DNA from 2 places in the Paenibacillus sp. ATY16 genome. Region 2 is predicted to be linked to the other one. Evidence: riboswitches for the same ligand, from Rfam matches in the RefSeq annotation. Region 2 holds a riboswitch; the other holds the start of a gene.
What was found. A riboswitch is a leader RNA that binds a small molecule or an ion and turns the genes downstream of it on or off. The one in region 2 is predicted to bind cobalamin.
Positions count from the first base shown of each region.

Region 1: it holds a riboswitch for cobalamin, as region 2 does, so the genes downstream of both, CFI03_RS28220 (S-layer homology domain-containing protein) here and CFI03_RS22895 (ABC transporter substrate-binding protein) in region 2, are expected to answer to the same signal.

Region 1 is NZ_NMOK02000053.1:18,631-23,783, forward strand. Features, by position in the region: gene CFI03_RS28220 (S-layer homology domain-containing protein) at 1-2,311, opposite strand, end outside; cobalamin riboswitch at 2,469-2,647, opposite strand; gene CFI03_RS28225 (metallophosphoesterase family protein) at 2,743-3,495, opposite strand; gene rpiA (ribose-5-phosphate isomerase RpiA) at 3,527-4,201, opposite strand; gene CFI03_RS28235 (cell wall hydrolase) at 4,418-5,083, opposite strand.
Region 2 is NZ_NMOK02000037.1:556,843-561,995, forward strand. Features, by position in the region: gene CFI03_RS22885 (heme ABC transporter ATP-binding protein) at 2-808, opposite strand; gene CFI03_RS22890 (FecCD family ABC transporter permease) at 805-1,842, opposite strand; gene CFI03_RS22895 (ABC transporter substrate-binding protein) at 1,844-2,824, opposite strand; cobalamin riboswitch at 2,997-3,211, opposite strand; gene CFI03_RS22900 (heavy metal translocating P-type ATPase) at 3,244-5,153, opposite strand, start outside.

The sequences.
Region 1 (5,153 bases), on a different contig from region 2:
CGCGCGAGCTTCCGCCCATCGAAAAGGCAACTGCTACTTGATCCAGTTTTTTACCGCTTGCAACTATGGTCTTAATTTGATTTTGCAAGGCGGAATCGGAAGTATTTAACGTAGTAAGTAAATGAATGCCTGCTGAATCCCCGGATGTCACTTGCGTATCTTGCGGAATCAGGATGGAATTATTTCCTTTTACTGCATCAATCTGCGGCAGCGCGGTATTAAGTGGTAGACTAAGCTTTACACCGGATGTTTTACCGGCAGGAATAGAGATCCCTATTTGTTTGCCGCTGTCTGCCGATGTAACCGGAATGCGGTAATCAGCCGAATCATCCGGAACCGCTACTTGCGGCGTATTGCCTGCTGGGAGCGTCAGGTCACCGGGATTAGCCGGTTGTTCGGTAGATAGCGTGACATCCGTCATATCATAAAGCGATTTCTTCTGTTTCAGGAAACGGTCATAAGCAACCAAGGCATACGTACCTTGATCGGTCGCCATTCCGTTGACGCCACCCGTCTTGGTATGACGGAAACCGCCATCAGGCAAAGCATAGAGTAAGAATGCATCAATCAGGGAATGGCCGTTCTTCACAAAGCGGGGATCCGAGTTGGAATCGATCCCTAATGCGCTAAGAGCAACAATGACCTGCGCAATGCTCTCGCTCGAGGAATAACCTCCGTCATTGCTGCTTTGCGACTTGGACAACCAAGCGACTGCACGGTCGGCAGCTGATTTGACATCAGGGTTACTGTTATAATAAGGAGCCAAAGCTTGAAGCGTCATAGCAGTCAGGTCCACGTCAACAAAGCTGCCAAAGCCCCATCCGCCTGCATTTTCGGTACCTTTCTTAATCTCCTTATCAACCATGTATTGAATAAGATTGGCTCTTGTGGACTGAACTTCTACTCCTGCTACGACAGGAATAGCGTAATTGTGGCTGTCCAGTGCCAGCAAGGCAAAGGTAGGTCCGTTTATGCCTTGAGCAATAACTTTATTGAAATCTGCCAGCTTCTCGAGTTGATTGTATCCACCGACATCCGTTACATCTTTGCCAATCGAGGTCAGCGCCAGGATAACTCTGGAGTGCTCGGTATATTTATTTGGGTCTAAAACATTTTGTTTATCTTGAACAGCCGCTACGACCTTTTTGTAATAAGCGTCATAGTAACCATCCGGCACTTGGTAGTTGCCGCGTGCCAAGGTTAGGACTGACCACTCGCCGTTTAACGTTCCGAAGACGGGATTGCTTACCGTTGATAATAGATAAGCCAGATTGCGGTCAACGTATTGGCTGACTGTGCCTGCAGCACTTGCCTTGTATATAACCGTATAGGTCTGCGTTGCCTGGTTACCCGCACCGTCCGCCGCTTTGATAACAATCGTATTCAAACCAGATACAAGATCAGCCGTATATTGTCCGCTGGATGGTTGCAGCAGGTTCCCGTTCAGCTTCACTTCAGGGTCGATTGTCTGCTGAACGTTATCCGTAACCGATACCGAGAACGGAAGCTGTTGTGCCGTTACGACCTGATTGTTAACAAATCCATTAACCGTGATGGAAGGAGGAGTTGTATCCTGAGCTCCTGCCAACTCTGTCAAAGCTGAATTAACTTCCTCTTGCGTACTTTCAATATTTTGTAATGTTGCATATGCATGTTCGTAAGCTGGACCAATCTTCTCATCATTCAGCAATTCCTGTTTGACAGGTGAGCTGTTAATTTCAGCTACCGCTTCCGTTAATCCATCCTTGTTGGCAAGTCGGATTTCTCCCCATTCGCTGCCAAGGTCCGTTCCGTATCCGTATACGGTAAATTGAACACGGATGACATCGCCGTTTTGCGGCTCATAATTTGAGAAGCCAACGGGAGGGAACGCATTATTTACGGCAAACATCCAACCGGACATATTGGTGTAGTCAAACTCTCCAAGCCAATTCTCATCCACTTTGCCGCCAAGCACCGCATGATTGTCTTCCAGCATCTTTGTAAGGTAAGCTGGAAGCTCAACCGGTCTAGAATCGCTATCTTTTACTTTGGATAAATAAAAAGCGCTATCGATCGATCCCGTATGCTTGTAATTCTCTTCCCCAAGAAGACGGTCGACCAAGGCAGCGCCATTGTCCCCTTCATAAAAAGGCACTTTCACGGGTTCTTTCATATAGCCCTGGCCAAGCGTAAACTTCTCCACATCCAGCGTGACGTAACCTTCCGGCGTATCTGCCGGGTCGGCATAAGACACACGGGCTGGCGTTGCCGCAACGGATAAAGTTACCGCTATAACAAGCAGCCATACTAACCATTTATTTTTTTTCATTACAAGCTCCCTTTCTATAAATCTCTCATTCTCTTGCATAACTACCCATCCACACAGCAAAAAACCCTCCAACTCGTGAAAGTTGAAGGGTTTGGTCAAGTAAACATGTCAAAATAAGCATGCATAATGAACACCCTCCTATCGCTCGTAGAATTGCGGTGTAAAAAAGAATCAGGCAGGTATTCTGGCTCGAGCGTCAATGCCTATGCACCCTTCCCGGTTGCCCAGTGGATATGCGCATAAACTCGTCTCTTACAGCGGCGGGACCGCGTGGGATTCTCACCCAACTTCCCTTTTAACCAATCCAATACCATCGCCTTAACCGGCGGAAGGTATCATTGGCACCTGATACTTATCTCGTATTCAATTTGCTTGCTCATCATAACGAATATTCTTCGTTTTGTCATGCTAAATTTTTCAATTCCATAGGCCTATTCTCTCAGCTGATCCCCGTGAAAGACCCGCAAAATAAACTCCCGGTCGGGTACATCCAGCTTTTCGTAGGAAGCAAGGAATGCCGAATTATCATATTCCGCCTCCTGCAATTGCACCTCAAAACCCTGCTCGCTCACCGTAACGATCGCGTACCTCGCGGTAGACTTATTGTTGCAGCCAAGGGAACCTGGATTCACAAACGTTTGTCTTTTGCTGACGAAATAATGTACCGGATGATGATGTCCGAATCCAATCAATGCGTCTTCGCAACCGTTGAACAGCTTTTCCAGATTGGATAGGCTTGGCTCAACGATTGGGCTAAACGGATCTTTGCTAATCGGATCGTTAAACTTGTCAGGCGCAATATGATAATGGGTAAAAAGCATCCTTCTGCCGTACGCTTCGGTCCGGATCATGCGAGGCATTCGTTCCAGCAGCGGGACAAACGACTTGTCCATTCTTTCCGCAATCCACCTATGATGCCGTTCCGAATGGTAATGGCTTTCCGGATAAGATTCACCCTTGATAATCGCGAGCACGGCTTCATCGTGATTGCCGGACACAAAGGATACATCCTCCCTGGAGAAAAGCGCATGAAGCACTTCATTCGTATCCGGTCCGATACCGATCATGTCCCCCAAGCAATAGATGGAGTCGATCTGTTGCAAAGTGTCGATCTCATGAAGGGCCGCTTTTAACGCAGGCATATTGCCATGGATATCCGTTATTAACGCAAACCTCTTGTTCATGCTCTCCACCCTTCCTGCTCGTTAGGCCGGCTTATTCCTTCGTGATGCTCCGGATCGAACCGTCTGCGGAGCCCACGATAACAAGGCTTGCCATATGGATAAACAATCCGTTGTCCACAACGCCGGGAATCCGGTTCAGGTCATCATGAAGCGCTTCCGGATCCGCAATAGCCCCAAACTCGCAATCCGCAATATAGTTGCCGTTATCGGTCACATACAGCTCATCGCCATTCTTGCGAAGCTTCGGTTCGCAGCCCAGCTTGCGAAGCTTCTTCACCGTCAGCTCGAACGCAAACGGAACGATTTCGACCGGCAGCGGGAATTTGCCGAGCTGCTTCACGTCCTTGCTCTCGTCCACGATAATAATCAGCTGCTTGCTTGCAGCCGCTACAATCTTCTCGCGGAGCAGAGCGCCGCCTCCGCCTTTGATTAAGTGCAGGGCAGGATCTACTTCATCCGCCCCGTCAATCGTCAAATCAAGCACGTCGACATCGGCAAACGGCATCATCGGAATGCCAAGTTCTTTCGCCAGCTGCTCGGATTGAACCGAAGTCGCGACCGCTTGGATGGATAACCCTTCTTCTTTCACCCGACGGCCAATTGCTTGAATCGCCCAATAGGCGGTAGAGCCCGTTCCAAGTCCTACTTTCATCCCGTCTTTAACGAGTTCAACTGCTTTTTCTGCTGCAATGCGTTTCGATTCCATGAGATCACCTTATTTATTTAGAATTTGTGCAAAGGATTTAATATTTAGTATAACAAAGCTATGAATGTTAGGAAATATAGGGCAGGTTTATATTCTTTATTAAATAAAAGGCACATTCCTGCTCGATCCGAGCGGGAATGTGCCTTTACGCATTATTTCTTTAAATAAACCATGCCGATATCGGGCAAGCTTTGTACACAGCCCTTCTTAACAATCTTATACCGCGAAGATATGATTGCCGATGTGAACAATTTGCTTGCGGGACCAGATCCACTTCGACGTAGCCGTCTTCGGATTAAAATAATACAACGCGCCTTGCGAAGGATCGTTGCCGCCAAGCGCATCAAGCGCGGCTTTGTAGGCTGTAGAATCCGGCTTCAACTTGTATTGGCCGTCATCTACCGCCGTAAATGCGCCGGATTGTTCGATGACGCCTTTAATGGTTTTCGGGAAGCCGTCTGCATCAAGACGATTTAATACAACCGCCGCAACGGCAACCTGGCCCTTGTAGGACTCTCCGCGCGCTTCCGCATAAACGATACGTGCCAGAAGATCGAGCTCTTCCTGATTTGCGGAGACCTTTTTCAGCTCGGTCCAGGTTTTCTCCTCCGCTACACCATCCGGTTTAAGTCCGTAATCCGCCTGGAATTTACGAACGGCCTCTTCCGTCATTTTGCCGTAAAACGTCGTAATCGCCGAATTATCGAAATAGCCCATCGTCTTCAGACGGAACTGTAAATCCGGCACATCCGGACCGTAGCTGCCATAGCTGAGCGTAGCGGGCGCCGCTGCTTTCGCAGCCTGAAGCGGCATGGCGACCGTCATCATAAATGCTAGAATAATGGAAATACTATATTTATAAATTTGATTATTAATCAACATTAATACTCCTCTCATTTTATTAATATTTGTATAAATCATTAATTGGAATAATTTTGTTATGCAACGGCAG
Region 2 (5,153 bases):
TCTATGTCATTTCAATTAATCTGCCGGCATCCCGTTGCTTCGGCTGCAATAGAATCTGGGGCGTACCGGTTAAAGGATGCTTCACGATCGTTGCTTCCGTCTGATAAACCTCACGGATCAGTTCAACGCTAAGCACCTCCGCTGGAGCGCCCATTGCCGCTACTCCGCCCTTATGCAGGACGAGTATCCGATCACAATAAAGGGAAGCCAAATTCAGATCGTGCAGAACGGCTACAACCGTCAAATTGCGCTCCTGCTGCCACTTCCGCACGGTATCCAGCAGCTGTACCTGATAACCGATATCCAGATAAGTCGTTGGCTCATCCAGCAAAATAATTTCCGGCTCCTGCACCATCACCTTCGCTAGAGCTACCCGCTGACGCTCCCCGCCGCTTAGCTGATCAAGCGGCCGGTTAGACAAAGGCGTCAGCCCCATCGACTCCAGCGTATAGTCAATCAGCGCCGAATGATCCTCCCGTTCATCGCCAAACCAATTCTGATAGGGAAAACGCCCCATTTCAACCACTTGGCGGACGGTAAAGCCAGCTGGGGGTAACCCGCCTTGCTGCAGAACCGCCAAACGTCTCGCGAGCGCTTTGCGGGAAAAATTCGACAGATTCACGCCGGATAAGCTGACATCGCCCGAAGAAGGCTTTGTCACGCCGGATAATAGCTGCAGCAGCGTTGACTTTCCTACGCCGTTTGGCCCGATAATGCCATGAATACGGCCAGGCTCCAGCGTAAACGAGAGGTTCTCCAGGACAGAACGGCCGTTAACTTTCTTGCTCACATGTTGAACCGAGATCATGAATAGCCCTCCTGTCCTTTTTTGCGCCGGTACAGCAGATACGCGAAGAATGGCGCGCCTAGCAAAGCGGTTACGACCCCAAGCGGTATTTCTTTCGGGGCAAGGGCTATTCTTGCAAGCGTATCGGACCATAACACGAATATGCCTCCGCCAATCGCCGAGAGCGGAATCAGCAGCCGGTAATCGGGACCAACCATTAACCGGATGAGATGCGGCACCACCAAGCCTACGAAGCCGATAACTCCGCTGACCGACACCGCCGCCGCGGTAAGCAGCGTCGAGCCGATCAGGACGATCAGCTTTGTCCGTTCAACCCGGATTCCCAGATGCGCCGCATGCCTCTCGCCAAGCACAAAAAGATTCAGCGCTTGTCCGTATGCAATCAAAATCGGCAGGCCAATCACCAAGCACGGAAGCACGATATAGACGTCCGCCCAGTTTTTCATCGCCAGAGACCCCATCAGCCAGAACAGAATCTGGTTAATGACTTCGTCGGACATCGATACCATAAACGATACAAACGCGCCTAAGAAGGATTGAATGATGACACCGGACAGGATCAATGTCTCTATCTGCATGACGCCCCTGCTGCGCGCCAGGAAAAAGACGCCGAGCAGCGTCAGCGTTCCCGTCATAAAAGCAACAACTGGAATCGTCCATTCGCCCAGCACGGCCTGATAACCAAACAAAATAAGAAAAGCCGCCCCTACCGAGCTGCCGGATGATACCCCTAACGTATACGGATCGGCAAGCGGATTGCGAAGCACGCCTTGAAAGCCCGCTCCGGCAAGCCCGAGGCAAGCGCCAACAAGCACGCCTAGCAGCACGCGTGACAATCTGACCTGCGTCACAATCGCGATCTCTCCGGTACTCCAATGACTGCCGGCGTCATCCGTCCAAGGAAGCTGATGCAAGAGGATTCCCCATACATCGGCAAACGGAATCATGGAGGACCCAATCGACAAACTTAGAACGATAGAAACAGCAAGAAGGAGCAAAGCTGCTCCTCCATAGACCGCTAATTTTCTTTTCATCTTACTTCACAAGATCCGGGTGAAGAGCTTTCGCAACCTGCAGCAGGGCATCCGCAAGACGCGGACCTACTCGCGAAGTCTCGTCATTGCCAACTTCGAACATCTGCTTGTTCTTCACCGCATCAATCGCATCCCAGCCCGGACGGCTGTTAATTCCGGTAACGATTGGATTCGGATCCTCTCCCAGATCAGGATAAAGGATAATTTCAGGGTTTTGCTTCACGACTTCTTCCGCGCTAACTTCATACCAGCCTGCTTGCGAAGCGCCCACGTTCGTTCCGCCGGCAATCGTAAGCAGTTCATCCAGGAATGTGCCGGAACCAACCGTCCAGCCTGGCGAGAATTCCAGGTAAACCAGCTTTTTCGGAGCGTCCTTCACGGCATCCGTCACCTGCTGCTTCACATCGCGCATATGCGTTGCGACTTGCGCGGCTTCCGTGTTCTTATTCATTATTTTACCGATTGTCTCGATTTTGGCAATTGTTTCATCGTAAGTTTTAGGATCCGTTGCAAGAACCGTAATGTTCAGCTTGCGAAGCTGCTCGACCGCATCGGTATTCATCGAAGAGGAAGCCACTACAAGATCGGGATTAAGAGCCGCGACTGCTTCGATATTGGTCGTCATGTCGCCTACTTTAGGCTTGGACGCCGCTTCTTCCGGATAATTGCTGTAGCTGTCAACGCCGGCTACTTCTTCGCCTGCGCCAACCGCATAAAGAACTTCCGTCTCGCTTGGCGCGAGAGATACGACCTTCGCTGGAGCTTTCTCAAACGTCAATTCCGTTCCAGTAGCATCCGTCACCTTGAACGGATATACCGTCTCCGCTGCGGCTGCCGGACTTTCGGCCGGCTGTTCGCTTTGAACCGGCGATGCCGACGCGCCCGCATTCCCCGCATCGTTCGTGTTCGCTTTGTTAGCGCCGCATGCCGCCATAAAGACCAGAATTGCGGCCATCAGCATGGCCAGCATTAATTTCGACAATCTTTTGTTTCTCCCAACCATTGTTTCCAAGCACCCCTTCTATTTATCTTGAATCGAAAACAAAAAAAGGCATTCCCGGCAAAGGTGCCGGAAATGCCGGAAGCCTTTTTTTGCATGCGTGCAAAGAAAGACGGGTTCCCTCATTCCAACACTTCCCTAATTCCGCGTAGGTACAGCGTTATGCGAACAGGCAGGTCTCCTGACTCGAAGCAGTAGCGCCAGCGTCTTCCCGAATATTGCATTCAGTGACGTAAGCTGGCACACGGGTCTAATTAAAATTAGACCGCTTCTTACAGTGGCGGGTCCGTGCCGGATTTTAACCGGACTTCCCTATTAAGCTTGCAACAGCCTGTCGGCTCCTGCAGCACCTGTTCCATGATTTATTCGTTTTCGACCAACGTAACTATACCACCCATATTCTAGAATTGTCCAGCAGCTCTTCTTAATCTTGCTCCAAGTCGGATGGCGTTGCCCACCACCGACACCGAACTGAACGCCATTGCCGTACCGGCCATCCATGGCTGAAGCATTCCGCAAGCGGCGAATGGAATGATAAGCGCGTTATAGATAAAAGCAAACGTCAGATTTTGCCGGACATTGCGAACCGTTAGGCGGCTGATCAGCAAAGCCTCCGGAATAGCGGTCATCCGGGGCTGGAGTAGCGTAATGTGACCGGCTGTTAACGCCGCATCCGTACCGTCTCCCATCGCGAGGCCTACATCCGCCGCGGCTAGTGCCGGAGCGTCATTCCAGCCGTCGCCGGCCATTCCGACCTTGTAGTCCTGCTCCTTCAGGCGGTCAACCAGTTCCAATTTATCTTCAGGCAGCATATTGGCATAGACCTTCGAAGGATCGATTCCCGCCGTTTGGGCCGCGCTCAAGGCAGGCGCAGGATGATCTCCCGTTGCCAGAACCACGGTTACTCCTGCTTTCCGAAGCTGCGTCACGGCCGGCTTGGCAAAAGCCTTTACCGCATCGATGAAGGAGATAGCTCCGATTACCCGGTTATTATCCGCTACGTATAACACCGTTTCCCCAAGCTTCTGGCGTTCTTCCGCGAATCTTTGAATAGCTGGACTGCCGATGCCCCACTTTTTCAGTGCGGCAAACCCGGCATTGCCGATTCCGATTCTTCTCTGCTCCACCAATGCTTCTACCCCTTTGCCTGTCGTATAGGAGAAATCGGTTGCGGCAGGAGGAACGAGGCCGGTCTGCACGGCCTCCGCCCGAATGGCGACGGCAAGCGGATGAGTCGAATTGGCTTCAACGGCGGCTGCAAGCCTCAAAAGCCCTTGCTTGCTTCCTTGCGTAACGTGTATGCTGCCAATCTTCGGTTTTCCTTCGGTTAAAGTTCCCGTTTTGTCAAGCACGAGCATATCAAGCTGTGCCAGGCGTTCAAGCGCACCCGCTTCCTTCACCACAATCCCTCTTTTGGCGAGACGCCCCGAGGCTACGACAAGGGAAATCGGAGTCGCGAGTCCAAGCGCGCATGGGCAAGCCGCCAACACTACCGCGACGGCGCAACGGAAGGCCATCGTCCAATTGCCCGGATCCACAGCCGTAACCCAAATAACAAAAGTGCCTAACGAGAGAAGCAGCATCGCCGGTACAAACCAAGCCGATACCGAATCGACCTGCCGTTGAATCAGCGACTTCGAACGTTGCGCCTGCCTGACGAGATCAACAATACGGCTTAACATGGTAGCATAACCGGCAGCGGTGGTGCGGATTCGGAGGCTGCTGCTTTCATTCCGGGTTCCCGCCCATACCTGGTCGCCGGGACGCTTGGCAAGCGGAACGCTCTCGCCCGTCAACAAGGATTCATTAATTTCCGACTCTCCGTTAGTTATAACGCCGTCAACGGGAATAATCTGTCCGGCAGGCACAAGCACATAATCGTTCTCCCGGACAAATTCCGTTTTGATCTCCATTTCAACGCCGGCCCGCTCCACTTTTACTACCGTGTTCAGCAGCTTGCTGTATCCCGAGGCATCCTGCTGCGCGCGCGAAGTAACCGAGGCTTCAATGAACTTGCCAAGCAGCACGGCCGTTATAACGACTGCGGATGTCTCGAAATAGAGAGGAACCTCATGGGCATACAAAGCGGTTCGATCCGCATTAAATACGAGAAAATGGCTGTACAAATAAGCAGCCGAGGTTCCGGTTGCCACCAGGACATCCATATTGGTCGCCCGCGACCGGATAGCGTGATAGGCCCCGATATAGAACGGCAGACCTATGACGAACTGTATTACGGTCGCAAGAACCAGTTGAAGCCACGGATTGGTCAGAAGCTCGGGAAGCTCTATCCTGGCAAACGGAGCCAGAT